Regions from separate parts of the Ligilactobacillus sp. LYQ139 genome, predicted to be linked through region 3. Evidence: predicted binding sites of a transcription regulator. Region 3 holds the regulator's gene; each other region holds the start of a gene.
What was found. Region 3 encodes NrdR, which represses ribonucleotide reductase genes. Its sites were predicted from a motif close to ACACNATATATNGTGT; they were not measured.
Positions count from the first base shown of each region.

Region 1: nrdD (anaerobic ribonucleoside-triphosphate reductase) is a predicted target of NrdR. The motif match lies at 1,851-1,866, and genes of this name have one in related genera.
Region 2: nrdH (glutaredoxin-like protein NrdH) is a predicted target of NrdR. The motif match lies at 2,610-2,625, and genes of this name have one in related genera.

Region 1 is NZ_JBJFZW010000006.1:90,971-95,879, reverse strand. It holds gene ACI3E1_RS06575 (YfhO family protein) at 1-1,668, opposite strand, end outside; gene nrdD (anaerobic ribonucleoside-triphosphate reductase) at 1,954-4,131, shown strand; gene nrdG (anaerobic ribonucleoside-triphosphate reductase activating protein) at 4,124-4,699, shown strand; gene sufC (Fe-S cluster assembly ATPase SufC) at 4,712-4,909, shown strand, end outside.
Region 2 is NZ_JBJFZW010000006.1:77,570-82,478, forward strand. It holds gene dnaX (DNA polymerase III subunit gamma/tau) at 1-1,154, opposite strand, end outside; RNA gene ffs (signal recognition particle sRNA small type) at 1,244-1,330, opposite strand; gene tadA (tRNA adenosine(34) deaminase TadA) at 1,378-1,881, opposite strand; gene ACI3E1_RS06505 (class I SAM-dependent methyltransferase) at 1,881-2,483, opposite strand; gene nrdH (glutaredoxin-like protein NrdH) at 2,702-2,932, shown strand; gene nrdE (class 1b ribonucleoside-diphosphate reductase subunit alpha) at 3,055-4,909, shown strand, end outside.
Region 3 is NZ_JBJFZW010000001.1:228,252-233,160, forward strand. It holds gene dnaI (primosomal protein DnaI) at 1-245, opposite strand, end outside; gene ACI3E1_RS01115 (DnaD domain protein) at 258-1,574, opposite strand; gene nrdR (transcriptional regulator NrdR) at 1,564-2,064, opposite strand; gene coaE (dephospho-CoA kinase) at 2,061-2,690, opposite strand; gene mutM (DNA-formamidopyrimidine glycosylase) at 2,691-3,524, opposite strand; gene polA (DNA polymerase I) at 3,536-4,909, opposite strand, start outside.

The sequences.
Region 1 (4,909 bases), on a different contig from region 3:
CCGGTCATCGAGTTGTTGGAGCGGGTAATTAGCCTCGTACTGGGTGTTTTGCATTTGCTGGGCAAACTGACCGACGTACTTGTTTTGAATCGAATAGTACGAATTAAGGAGATTTACCGGAGCAGTAAGGTTGTTGTACATGGTGTAATCAGCACCGAGTTGATAGTTCTGGCTTAGGGTTGAAACCCGGTACCCCGTTTTGCCAGTGAGTCCGGCTGCCAGGCCGTTGTAGCTGTTTTGTTCCAGGTTTTGGAAAGCTCCCAGGGGAAGCATTTCCTTGGAGTATCCTCCGTTGTATGGGGCCTCAAAGTAGACTGCGTTAAAGAGAACGTTGATGAGAACAATAGCAAGCAGCCAGTGCTGGGAGTGGTTTTGAGAATGCCGGTGAAGTAGCCATAAGGCTAGGAGGGTGACATACAAAAAGACCATCGGAATGAACAGCATTTCGTTATTTTCAAAGAGGTAGTCTAAAAAAATGATTCCTGTATAACCCACAGTAACAAGTGTAAAGAGTTTAAGAGTTGCCCTCGAAAGGTGTGGCAGGCGTTCGGTAAGAATAGCACACGCGAGCGCCACTGGTAGGCACAACATTAAGGTCCAGCGATTAGACGGGGACATAAAGGCGTTCATAAAGGCTGCAAAGCACGGGAGAAGCAGCATACCACCACTAATCAAAATACTGGTTGCAATTATCGGGTAGCGTTTAATGTGCCGAAGAACGTAGGTAATTCCAAAGAGGGCGATGCTGGCAAAGCCAAGTGCCGTCCAGAAGTAGAAATCCCGGTTGCCCCCGTTAATTAGCTGGGAAGGAAGTGCCAGGTAGTAGTACGGCGGGTATCCGTGCATTCCGTTAGCAAACGGACTGCCTGAACGGGTCGAGTTAAGGACTGCATGGAATTCGGGAACAAGGATGAAGCCTGCTAATAGCAGGCTAGTGATGGTTGCCCCCACCAGACGAGCAAGCACTACCAGGTAGTTTAATCGGAGGCGGTAGGTAATCAGCACTCGTAATCCAAGGTAAATAAATGCCCCAATGCCAAGCATGTAGGCAAAGTAGAAGTTACTAATGAGCATCCAAGTGAACGCGCCAATTAGAGGCCAGCAGCTTTTCCCCTGTAACACCCGTTCGATAGCTAGCAGTACAAGCGGAAAGATGATAAACGGTGTTGCAAAGAACGGTTGGGCGCAGTTGGCGTACAGTAAAAAGGCATTAAAGGTGTAAACGAGCGCCCCCGTAATAATTGCTGGGGTGTGAAGTAGCTTAAAGTGGCGGGCAAAGAAGCAGAAGGCAAGCCCGACACAGTATAGCCGTAAAATGATGATGAGATGGTAGGCAAATACGATCTTACTAACCGGAAAGAGGAGGGTAAGGTACGCGAAAATATCCCCAATATCGTAATAAGCAAAGATGGGGAATTTGGCCGCCCCTAACCCTAACTTCCATGACCACTGCGTATTGTGGAGGGGGTGGCAAATAAACTGGGCGAGTGTTTGGCGGTAGGCCTTTAACAATGGAAGATGTTGGTTGGCCCCGTCAATGTACCAGATAAATGAGTGCCCCGTGATGAGGTACGTGCCGTACACGAAGAGCGCGACGATAAGGAACGCCGCGGTGTATTTTAGGTATAGCCGGTGATGATTATTCTTTTGATCAAACGAAAACTGCATGGTAATTGCTCCTCTCTCCATTCTCTTGTATTTTACCGTAAAATGACGAGTTCGGCAGAAAGAACAGTTTTTAAAAAGAAACAGGGTGGTTTGGATAGTCAAAAATAAATTAACGCTTGGAAATTCTCCAAATAATTGGGGAAATGACTGGTATTAAGTTGGTGCGTTTGTTCATCCCTTTTATACAACATATAGTATTAATAAATTAATCATGTACAACATGTAGTGTTAAATGCTATGATGGGATTGTTGATTGGAATAGCAACAGCGAAAGGGGAAGAATCTATGCCACAACAATTTGTTAAGCGTGACGGAGCGGTCTATCCGTTCCGGGAATATAAAGTAGAGTTGGTTTTTACGGCACTAGGGGTTGAAGACCCCGAAAAGGTCGCAGCAGTGACGGCGACGCGATTAACCGGGGAAAGGGTGACTGCTCAACAGGTAGAAGATGCGGTTTTAGCAACTTGCGAGCGGCTGCACCTTATGGAAGCTCGTCGGCGGTATTTGGACTACAAGGAACACCGGGCGCAGGAGTTCGCAAAGCAGACTGATCCAACCGCGCGGTTAGAGCGCCTAGTGAAGGGCGATCCAACAATTATTCATGAAAATGCCAATAAGGATAGCACCGTTTTCAGTACCCGGCGGGATTTAACCGCCGGAACGGTGGGAAAAACGTTAGGGCTAACGATGATGCCGCCACACATTGCTCATGCCCACTTAAAGGGAGTTATTCACTTTCACGACCTGGACTATTCGCCACTTGAACCGTACAGTAACTGCTGTTTAATTGATTTTGAAACAATGTTTCGTGACGGATTTAAGATTGGGAATGCGGAGGTTGAGCAACCCAAGTCAATTCAAACTGCGGTCGCCCAAATCGTTCAAGTGATTGCCAGCGTTGCTAGTCAGCAGTATGGCGGATGTACGGTGGATCATATTGATACGTTGTTAGCACCATATGCAATGATGAATTACGCTAAGCATCAGCACACTGCACAAAAATATATTTCAGAAGAAAAATCCCAGGAGCAGTATGCCCGGGAACGGACCGTTAAGGATATTTATGATGCGATGCAGTCGCTTGAATATGAAATTAACACCTTGTTTACCACGAATGGGCAGACACCGTTTACCTCAGTAGGGTTCGGGTTAGGGACGTCATGGGCAAGCCGGGAGATTCAACGGGCCATTTTACAAGTGCGAATTGATGGACTCGGGAAAAACCACCGGACAGCCATCTTTCCGAAGCTTCTCTTTGCGATTAAGGATGGAGTTAACCACCGTCCGGAAGATCCTAACTATGATATTAAGCAGTTAGCGATTGAGTGTGCTATTAAACGAATGTATCCGGATATCCTTAATTATCCACCGATTGTGGCAATTACCGGTAATTTTAAGTCGCCGATGGGATGCCGGTCGTTTCTTCCAAAGTGGACGGATGAAAACGGTCAGGAGGTAAATGATGGCCGTGCCAATATGGGGGTGGTGACGTTGAACCTTCCCCGGATCGCCATGGAAGCCCACGGGAACCAGGAATTGTTTTGGACAATGCTAGAAGACCGACTACAACTTGCCCATGAGGCGCTCATGGTGCGGGTGAAGCGAATCCGCGATGATGCCCGGCCAGAAAACGCGCCGATTTTATACAAATATGGTGCGTTTGGAATGAAAGCCAAGGATGGGGAATCTGTTGATCGCTTTTATAATCACGACCGCGCGACGGTTTCGCTGGGATACATTGGACTATATGAAGTTGGGGCGGCCTTTTTCGGTCCTAACTGGGAACATGATAAAACGGCACATGCGTTTACCGTGCAGGTCGTACGCGTTCTCAACGAACACTGTAAGCGGTGGGCTAAGGAATCAGGATATCATTTTAGCGTGTATTCGACGCCGAGTGAGTCGTTAACTGACCGGTTTTGTCGGCTTGATACGCAACGTTTTGGGAAGGTGCGGGATATTACGGATAAAGAGTACTACACTAATAGCTTCCACTATGATGTCCGGAAGCATCCTAATCCGTTTGAAAAGTTGACATTTGAAATGGAGTACCCGCACTATGCAACGGCTGGATTTATCCACTATTGTGAATACCCGAACCTCCGGCAAAATCCCAAAGCCCTTGAAGCGGTGTGGGACTGGTCGTATGACAAAATTGGTTATTTGGGAACTAACACTCCGATTGATAAGTGCTATAAATGTGGGTTTGAGGGGGAATTTGCGGCGACCGCGCGGGGCTTCCAGTGCCCGGATTGTGGAAACCACGACCCGCAAACGTGTGATTGTGTTAAGCGGACGTGTGGGTACCTAGGAAATCCCCTCCAACGGCCAATGGTGCACGGACGGCATGAGGAAATTGCGGCCCGCGTCAAGCACCTTTCGCCAACGATGGCTCACGAAATGGCTAGCCATGCTCAAAGTAAGCAACGCGATGTAAAAAGAGGAGGAGTGACGGATGATTAACCGTAAACCGAATAACCCGCGGCCCCAGGAGTGGCTCGCAGATGATCTTAGCCAGATGAAAGTGGCGGACTATAAACCGTTTAACATGGTTGACGGTGAAGGAGTACGTTGCAGTTTATATGTGAGCGGGTGTAAGTTTATGTGCCCGGGATGCTACAACAAGGCGGCACAGAGTTTTAATTACGGGCAGCCCTACGACGAGGCCCTTGAGGAACAGATCATGACCGACCTTGCCGAACCGTACGTTCAGGGAATCACCTTTTTAGGAGGCGAACCATTTCTAAACACGCAAATTACGCTTCGGCTAGCACGGCTCATTCGCCAACGGTTTGGCCACGCCAAGGATATTTGGTCATGGACTGGGTATACCTGGGACGAGTTAATGCTGGAATCGGACGATAAGTTGGAATTGTTAGCGCTGCTGGACATTTTAGTTGACGGTCGTTTTCTAGAGGATGAAAAGGACCTCACGTTGCAGTTTCGAGGGAGTAGAAACCAGCGAATTATCGACGTGCCCGCTTCGCTTGCAACTGGTGAAGTGCATTTGTGGGCTGGTTTGAAGAAGTAGGGGGTAATCGGAATGACGACGTTAACGGTTGATAACCTAAAGGTAGCGGTAGATAAAAAACTTATCTTGCACGGGGTGTCACTGACGCTTCGTTCCGGGGAGGTTCACGCAATTATGGGACCAAACGGGACGGGGAAATCAACGCTGGCAGGAGCCATTATGGGTGATCCCCGTTATGAAGTGGTTGCCGGCGATATTCGCCTTGATGGA
Region 2 (4,909 bases), on a different contig from region 3:
TTAACCTGCTGCTGAAGCTCCGTTAATTCGGTATTCGATGCGGCTGCAAGCGATTGTTTATCGCTAGTTGACTGAGATTGTGCTAACCTAACCGTCATTACCTCCAGGTAAACGGTGGCATGAATGCTAAACCGCATGGCCTCTAGCTCTTCATTCAAAATATCAATCATCGTGATAAGCCGCTCCGATTCAATTTGGGAAGCCAACTCCTTGAAGTGCTCACTTAGCCGCCCCAATTCAAGGTAGGAGGCTTCTTCTGGGGCCTGACGGTAAAGCATTAAATCCCGGCAATACAAAAGAACGTCCTCAACCAACCGTTGGGCATCCTTACCCTCATCAAGTAACTTATGAATTAATGTCAGCGCAACCGCCGTTTCCCCGCCAATTACCGCGGCCACATAATCGTCCAAATCCTGTTGCGTAGCACTGCCCGTCACCATCAAGGCGTTTTCTAGGGTTACTTCGTTGTCCCCAAACGAGATAACTTGATCAAGGATGCTCAATGCGTCCCGCATCCCACCATCCGCCGCCTGGGCAATCACCTTCAGGGCAGCCGCGTCAGCAGTAATTTCCTTTTGCTCAAGGATCATCTTCATCCGCTCCAAAATCACCTGAGGCTTAATGCGGTGAAAATCAAACCGCTGGGTCCGGGAAATAATCGTCGCCGGAATCTTTTGGGGTTCCGTTGTTGCGAGGATAAAGACCACGTTCTCCGGGGGTTCCTCCAACGTTTTTAGCAGCGCATTAAACGCTCCGGTCGATAACATATGAACTTCGTCAATGATATATACCTTATAGTCAGCCTCTGTTGGTACATATTTAGCCTTATCCCGGATATCTCGAATTTCCTCAACTCCGTTATTAGAGGCCGCATCAATTTCGATTACATCGCTCAGCGTTCCGTTCGTAATCGCCTTACAAGTAATACACTCGTTACACGGCTCACCATCCTGCTGGTGATGACAGTTAATGGCCTTGGCAAAAATCTTAGCCGCGGATGTCTTCCCGGTTCCCCGGGGCCCGGTAAACAGGTATGCATGGGATGTTTGCTTGGTTGCCAGTGCATTCCGCAGTGTTTGGGTAACTAACTGCTGCCCGACTAGATCCGCAAACCGTTGGGGCCGCCATACCCGATAAAGTGCTTGGTAAGCCATGTTTTTCCTCCTTGCTCCGTTAATATAGAATATGTACGTTGAGGACAAAAATCTCCCGGTCCGAGGACGAACCGGGAGTTCTCATTCATATCAACTTAGGACACATGCTGAACCAAACTTAGTGCTGCTTCCTTCCGGACCTGACACGGTTCGTAAGGACAACATTGTCCTAAGGCCTTGCGGCAAAGTCTATGATACATGAAAACTCCCCAAAAAGCCAGTCTTAATCTTCCCGCTTCGCCCAGCGCCGAGCTAATCGCTGCTTCCGCCGCACTTCTTGGAAAAACTGCGTTAACCGAGCGGCACACTGCTCTTGCAGCACTCCCGGATATACCTCAGCTTGATGATTAAAACGGGAATCATTCAGCAAGTTCATCAGGGTGCCCGCCGCCCCTGCTTTCTTGTCTGACGCACCGTAGTAAACCCCCCGAATCCGGGAATTTATTATGGCTCCACAACACATCGGGCATGGCTCAAGGGTCACAAACAAATCACAATCAACCAGCCGCCAGCTGTCCAATGCCGCATTTGCCTCCTGAATTGCCATGATCTCAGCATGCATTGTCGCATCTTCACTGTGCTCACGGAGGTTATGGCCCCGACCGATAACCCGTCCATCCCGTACTACTACGCACCCAATCGGCACTTCCCCAATGGCAGCAGCTTTTTGGGCTTCATAGAGAGCTTCTTGCATGAACTTTGCCTGTTCATTTGCCATTAATGCCATTACCGCTCACTCCTTAACACGTAGTAGCCCTTTTGTTTCAAAACAACCTGGCAATTTCCAAACGTTGTTTCCATTAATTTCTTAGCTGACGGAGCTCCCTGTTTCTTCTGCAATACAACATATAACGCTCCCCCAGAAACAAGGTGATCAAATGCACCAGCCAAAATTTCATGAACAACCTTTTTCCCCGCCCGGACCGGCGGGTTAGTAACAACCAAATCGTAATCCGTTGCGGAAAGCATCGCATAACCATCCGACTGGCAAATCATTACGTTCTTCACATGATTTGCAGCGGCGTTCCGCCGGGCAAGCGCTAATGCCCGCTCGTTAACGTCACTCATTGTCACCCTGCTAGCAGGAAACCGCCGGGCAAGCGCAATCCCAAGCGGGCCATACCCACACCCTACATCGAGAACCTTACGGGGAGTAATCTCCGCTTGTTCGAGGGCCGTAAGTAAAGTACGACTACCATAATCAACGGTCCGCCGCGAGAACACCCCGCTATCAGTAATAAACCGTAAATTACTTCCTAATAAGGAAAACGAAAACGTCTGCTCATCATGTGCAGCCGTTGGTTGTGTTGAGTAGTAGTATTCCGTCACCTTCGGACACCCCGTCAGTAAATTTGATACTTTTATCATACGCTAAATCGCCCCCGTTAAGCAACAAAATCCAAGAATTATTCGCAGCCGTTATCCACCATATATCGGATTTTAATTGATTATTATCCACAATATCTTGTGTTCTAGCCTTGCTTTTTTCCGAAAACACGGTATACTAAGTTCACGTAAGTAAAAGAAGTGAAATGGTGATGATGATTATGAGCCTAACGGTATATACAAAAAACAACTGCATTCAGTGCAAAATGACCAAAAAATTTCTTAAGTCCCACGGTGTTTCCTTTGAGGAAAGAAATATTTCTGATCATCCAGAATACGTTGATTATCTTAAGGAACAGGGATTCCGAAGCGTCCCGGTCGTTGAACGTGATGCCGAACCCGTTGTTAACGGCTTTCGGCCAGACCTTCTCCAACAGGTCATTGCTGAATAATCACATAAGGCGTTTAAGATGCTACATTAAAAGCAAAGTTTAACTAATAAAGTGAACACGTTGTTGGTTCACTTTTTTTAAACTAGTAATTAACTAATAACCCAAAGAAAGTGGTGGAACCAGTGAGTTTATCTGCAATTGATCGCGACAAAGTAACGTATTACGACCTAAACAACCAGGTCAACATTCCCCTTAACGGAAAAATTCAACTTGAAAAGGATCATGATGCCCTCCAGGCGTTCCTTAAAGAAAACGTAGAACCCAACCTCAAACACTTTAATTCACTTGAAGAGCGGTTCGACTACCTTATAAAGAACGGTTACCTTGAAGAAACCTTCGTAAAGAAGTACAGCATGACTTTCATTAAGAAGTTATACGCCCAGCTTAATGCGGCTAACTTCCACTTCAAGTCATTTATGGCCGCCTACAAATTTTACAACCAGTACGCCATGAAGACGCTCGATAACGAGTATTACCTAGAAACAATTATTGATCGGATGGCAGCCAATGCTCTATACATGGCAAATGGCGATGAACAATTAGCCTGCGACCTTGCTGAAGAACTCGTTACCCAGCGGTACCAACCGGCTACCCCAACCTTTCTGAATGCTGGTCGGGCCCGGCGGGGGGAAATGGTTTCCTGCTTCCTTCTCCAAACCACCGATGACATGAATTCCATTGGGCGAACAATTAACTCCGCTTTAGAGCTTTCCCGAATTGGCGGCGGGGTGGGAATTTCCTTGAGTAATCTCCGGGGAGCTGGTGCGCCCATTAAAGGAATTGAAGGGGCCGCTTCCGGAGTAATTCCCGTAATGAAACTCCTTGAAGACAGCTTTTCCTACTCTAACCAATTGGGCCAACGGCAAGGTGCTGGAGTAGTTTACCTTAATGTTTTCCATCCTGACATCATGGCTTTCCTGGCAACAAAGAAAGAAAATGCCGACGAAAAGGTCCGGGTAAAGACTCTTTCTCTTGGGGTAGTCATTCCGGATAAATTCTACGAGTTAGCCGCAAAGGACGAGGACATGTACCTCTTCGATCCTTGGGGAGTTGAGCGAGCTTACGGCAAGCCGTTTGCCTACGTTGACATCACTAAGGAGTACGACAAGATGGTGGCTAATCCAGACATCCCTAAGAAGAAAATCCGTGCCCGGGAACTTGAAACCGAAATTAGTAAGCTCCAGCAGGAGTCTGGCTATCCGTACATCATGAACGTTGACGTGGCCAACCGGGCCAATCCGGTCAAGGGCAAGATCATCATGAGCAATCTGTGCTCAGAAATTATGCAGCCTCAAGAAATTTCCCGGATTAACAATAAGCAGGAATACACGGAAATGGGAACCGATGTTAGTTGTAACCTTGGATCCACCAACATTGTTAACCTAATGGCAAGCCCTGATTTCGGTAAGTCCGTTGAAACGATGGTTCGGGCGTTGACGTTTGTTACCGATAACGAAAACATTGACGTTGTTCCGTCCATCGATTACGGCAACAGCGTGGCCCACACAATCGGTCTGGGGGCAATGGGACTGCACGGCTACCTTGCCAAGAACCACATCTACTACGGTTCACCAGCAGCCATCGAGTTTACCAGCGTATACTTCATGCTGATCAACTACTGGACACTAGTTGCTTCCAATAAAATTGCCCGCGAACGGCAGGAGACGTTCAAAGACTTCGACCAAAGTCAGTACGCGGACGGCACTTACTTCGACAAATATCTTAGCCAGGACTGGGGTCCACAATCAGCGAAGGTTAAGGACCTCTTTAAGGGAATCTTTATTCCAACTAAGGACGATTGGGCTAAGTTAAAGGCGGTCGTAATGAAGGATGGGCTCTACCACCAAAATCGGATCGCCATCCCCCCAACGGGTTCTGTTTCATACGTTAACGACGCAACGGCAAGCCTTCAGCCAATCATTAATCTTGTAGAAGAACGCCAAGAAAACAAGACTGGAAAGGTATACTACCCGGCAC
Region 3 (4,909 bases):
CGGGGAAGATAACCTGGCAAAGCAACTGGTTTCCCCACAGCAAGCGCCTTTTTCGTTTGAACAAATTCGTACAGTTTGCTCATCCCGCGATCAACCGTTTTCGGAGCAAGTTCATCCCGGTGCGCTTCTAAGAAACGGCGTACATCCTCATCCTTCAACGTTGTATCAATTAATTGCTGGTACCGCTGACGAAATTCTGGATGACTTTTAAAACGCCGGTTTAATTCATTTGCAATTGGCTCCATCTGGACCCCTCCTTACGACCGCAGCTGGTTAAGTAGTTCACGACGCTGCTTATCCAACGCTGCCTTGTCCTTCTTTTTCGGTGCTTGCTGGGAAGGATGCGCATTGTCCGATCGGGCCCACGCTGGCAGGTTTTCTTTTTGAACCAACCGGCGGGACCGCCGCTTGGAAGATTGTTTCTTCGCTTGTTTTTGCTGATTAAAGTGGCGCGCTTGCCAAATAGCTTTCGCTGGCGCATCAATCCGCTTGCTAGCCCAGTCAGCCGCAATTGCCTCAAACAATGGTGCCGGCAACATGTCATTTCCCTGATCGACCATAATGTAGTGAATCAAAATATTAACTACCGCTGGTGGTAATTTTTGGTACTTAACTACCCGCTCAAGTGTTTGCCGTTCCGACCGCGCAATAAAGGAATGATTTTGCTCCTTTAAAGTTGCCAAAAACTCCATCGGCGCATACATCTGAGCAGCCTGAACCAATTGTTGATCCGTAGCGGAAAGCTGATGGTCAGCGGTCGCCTTAATTGTGGTTGCCGGAGCTACAGGACTTGCCGGACGGGGGCCAGCATACTGCTCTGCCGCAAGGGCTTTTACTTGTTCAAAATTAACCCGGTTTGTTTCCAAATTAGTCGCCTGCTCAAGCAGCTCCTTCACCTGTAACTCGTCCAACCCATATAACGTTACCAGCGCGTCAATCCGCTGCTTATTTTGGGCCACCTGTTGCCGGTCAACGTAAGACCGCGCTAATAATTGATCAAGTTGCTGGTAATCAATTGCTGCTCCTAAAGTGTGGAGCTGATTTTCATCCCCAGCCTCCCGGGGAGCGTGCAACCGCTCCGAAGCAGGCATATCAAATACCTCCGTTAACTGAGCAGTTGTTTCTGTCCCCGCTGGCAGTGGTGGGTTAGGGACCCACTTTTCTAACAATCGATTAAATTCATCAGCTCCAATCCAACTCAGCAACAGCCCACTGAGAAGATCATCAGCAAAAAACTGAGCAGGCGTTACCGGGCGAAGAACCCGATAACTTAATATCCGGGTTTCATGTTCTGTCATCTGAAACGTTCGTAACAATCCTAGCGCCTCTAAACGACATCGGGCCGCAAATAAGTCTTGCGGCGCGACATTTCCGAGCGCGATTAAGAGTACACTGTGGCGGCGAGAAGATTCCTTCTGGGTCCCAGCTAATTGATGATACAATGCATTGGCAAGCGCTCCAATCAGGGGTAAGTAAAGGTCCCCCACTATTGCTAAATCGTCCGGCTGAAGGCGCGCAGGGATTTGAACGCGGTACGGTGTTCCCGCTGTCACATCACACTTCTTATTGATCATCCTTCTGCTCCTTTGCGGCCCGTTCTTTTCGCCGGGCTTCCCGCCCTAGCAGGTCATTAAGTTCCGCCGCAAATGACTGCATATCCTTAAATTCATGGTAAACACTGGCAAACCGAATGTACGCAACATCATCCACGTCAGCAAGAATTTCCATCACGTACTCGCCAATTTGTTGACTTGAAATTTCGTTACCATTAACCGCGTGTGCCCGCGCCTCAACCTTATCAACAATTGCAGTAATTTGCTTACTGCTAATCTGCCGTTTTTCAGTGGCACGCATAATTCCCCGCATCACCTTATCACGACTAAATTCCTGACGGGCGCCGTCCTTCTTAACCACCAACAACGGCGTGACCTCAATCCGTTCAAAAGTGGTAAACCGGTAACCGCATTTTTCACACTCCCGGCGGCGCCGGATTGCCCGCCCACTATCAGCCGGCCGGCTATCCACAACACGCGAGCTTTGTGATTGACAATTCGGGCACTTCATCTGCTTTCACCCCGTTTACTGGCTAATTCTTCCCAACCATTAGTTTGTAACCATTCTATCACCTGCCGCCGCGTTGCTTCAACTTCACCGTTATTATCAACCACGACCGTAGCAAAGCGCTGCCGCTCACTATCGCTAATCTGCGCGGCAATTCGTTGGCGAGCCGCCTGGACACTTAAATGGTCCCGTAAAATAAGCCGCTTCAACTGCGTTGGCGGCGTAACGCTCACCACCATAATTCCGTCACATAATTCACCGTAATGCTGTTCAATCAACAAGGGAGCATCCAACACAACCATCGCTTTTCGGTGCTTTTGTGCACTAACAAGTTGTGCCGTAATTTGCCGCCGGATAAGCGGTGCTATAATCGCATCCAAGCGCTGCCGGTCCTGCGGGTGTGCAAAAATAAGGTTTCCCAGACGAGCCCGGTCCAACTGACCGTTAGCGGTAACCATTTCCGCGCCAAACACCATTTTAATCCGTTCTAATCCCGAAGTTGCCGGAGCTACCACGTTCCGGGCCACCTGGTCAGCGTCAATCACAGGGATCCCTAGTTGCCGAAACAGCGCACTCACGGTGGATTTCCCACTTGCAATTCCGCCGGTTAAACCAAGAACGTAGGTCATCTAATTCACCCTCTTAACCTGACAGTGCGGACAAAAATGCGTTCCCCGTTGACCGACCTTAACCTTCTCAATCAATGTTTCACACCGATCACACGGCGTTCCCTGCCGCCCATAAACGTGCAGTTTAAGTTGAAACCCCCCCTCATGCTGGAAAGCATCCGTATATGACCGAATCGTTGTTCCCCCCGCATCAATCGCATGATCAATTTCCGTAATAATGTTATCGTGAAGTCGGCGTAATTCATCATCTGTCAACACTACACACTGCGTTTCCGGATGAATCTTACTTAACCACAGACATTCGTCAACGTAAATATTACCTAACCCGGTCACAACCGTCTGATCTAACAACGCCGGTTTGATCATCTTTTTCTTCTTTTTCATTCGGGGTATAAACTGGTCCACAGCAAACGTTTCAGAAAACGGCTCCATCCCTAGCTTTTTAATTCCGGGTAACGTCATCTCCTTCCCGGTAGCAACCAATTGCATCCGCCCAAATTTTCGCGAATCGTTATACCGGAGTTGTTGCCCATCATCCATGTGGAATAAAACGTGCGTATGCTTTTCAACCGGCGTTCCTTCCGCCTTCACGTAATACTTTCCTTCCATTCTGAGATGCGAGACAACCGTTTTATCTCCGCTAAACCGCAAAAGTAGATACTTTCCCCGTCGGTCAACCGTCATTAATTTTTTCCCCACCAGCTGACGTTTAAATTCTTCCACGTCACCAATAATCATCTTCGGGTAAAGTACGTCAACGTGCGTAATTGTCCGCCCAGCCGCTAAGGCATTAATCCCGCGCCGAACCGTTTCAACTTCTGGTAACTCTGGCATCTTGCTTCCTCCTATTTCTTAACGTCATACCACGTATCACCTACGGCACTCTCAACCTTTAACGGAACGTCAAGCGACACGGCCGCATCCATCACATGAGGAACAAATTTTCGTAATTGCGGAATTTCTTGACTTGGAGCCTCAAACAGCAGCTCATCATGAACCTGCATCAGCATCCGTGCCTGCAGGTGCTGCTTTCGTAACATCTTGTGCATATTAATCATTGCTACCTTGATAATATCCGCCGCACTCCCCTGGATTGGGCTGTTCATTGCCGTCCTTTCAGCAAAGGACCGCTGATTAAAGTTATGCGCTTTGATATCCGGAAGGTACCGCCGCCGGTGCAATAGTGTTTCCACGTACCCGTGTTTCCGGGCAAAGGCAACCGCTTGCTGCATATACTCATGCACCCCCGGAAACTCCGCAAAGTATGTTTCAATAAACTGCTTAGCCTGCCGCCGACTAATCCCGATGTTCTGCGCTAACCCGTAGTCACTAATTCCATAGACAATACCAAAGTTTACCGCCTTGGCCTGCCGGCGCATTTCCGGAGTAACATCTTCAGGACTATCAAGCCCGAAAATACGCATGGCTGTGTTAGCGTGAACGTCCAAGTCCTCCTTAAATGCCTGCTGCATATTTTTATCCCCTGAAATGTGGGCCAACACCCGTAATTCAATTTGAGAATAATCTGAAGAAAAGATCTGCCACCCCTTCTGGCTTGGAACAAAGGCCTGTCTGATAATCCGCCCATCACCACGGGCCGGAATATTTTGTAAATTCGGGTCAACCGACGAAAGGCGCCCCGTTGCCGTCAGCGTTTGGGTATAAATCGTGTGGGCCTTACTGTCATTTTGAAAAAGAACCTTCATCAGGCCATCAACATAAGTTGTTTTCAACTTATTCCACTGCCGGTATTCCAAAATATGATCAACGATGGGCGCCATTCCCCGCAGTTTTTCCAACACACTAACCGCAGTTGAATAGCCCGTCTTCGTCTTCTTGATTACCGGCAGGTTAAGCTTTTCAAACAAAATATGACCAAGCTGCTTGGGCGAGTTAATGTTAAATTCCTCACCAGCTTCCTGACAAATCTGCTGCTCAAGCGTTGCTACCCGCTCGGTAAAAGTACTTCCCAGTTCCGTCAGCCGTTGCTGATCAACCCGCACACCATCAATCTCCATTTGGGCTAACACCTGAGCAAGCGGTAACTCAATTTTTGTGTACAGGTGTTCTTGCTGATGCTTAGCGAGTGCGGTCATCAATGGCGCCCGTAATTCCTCAATCGCCTGCACCTTATGGGCGAGGTGTTGGAAGAATTGTTCATCATCATCAGGAACCCGCCGCTTAGTATTTTTACCGTAAACCGCCTCATCAGGCTGGAC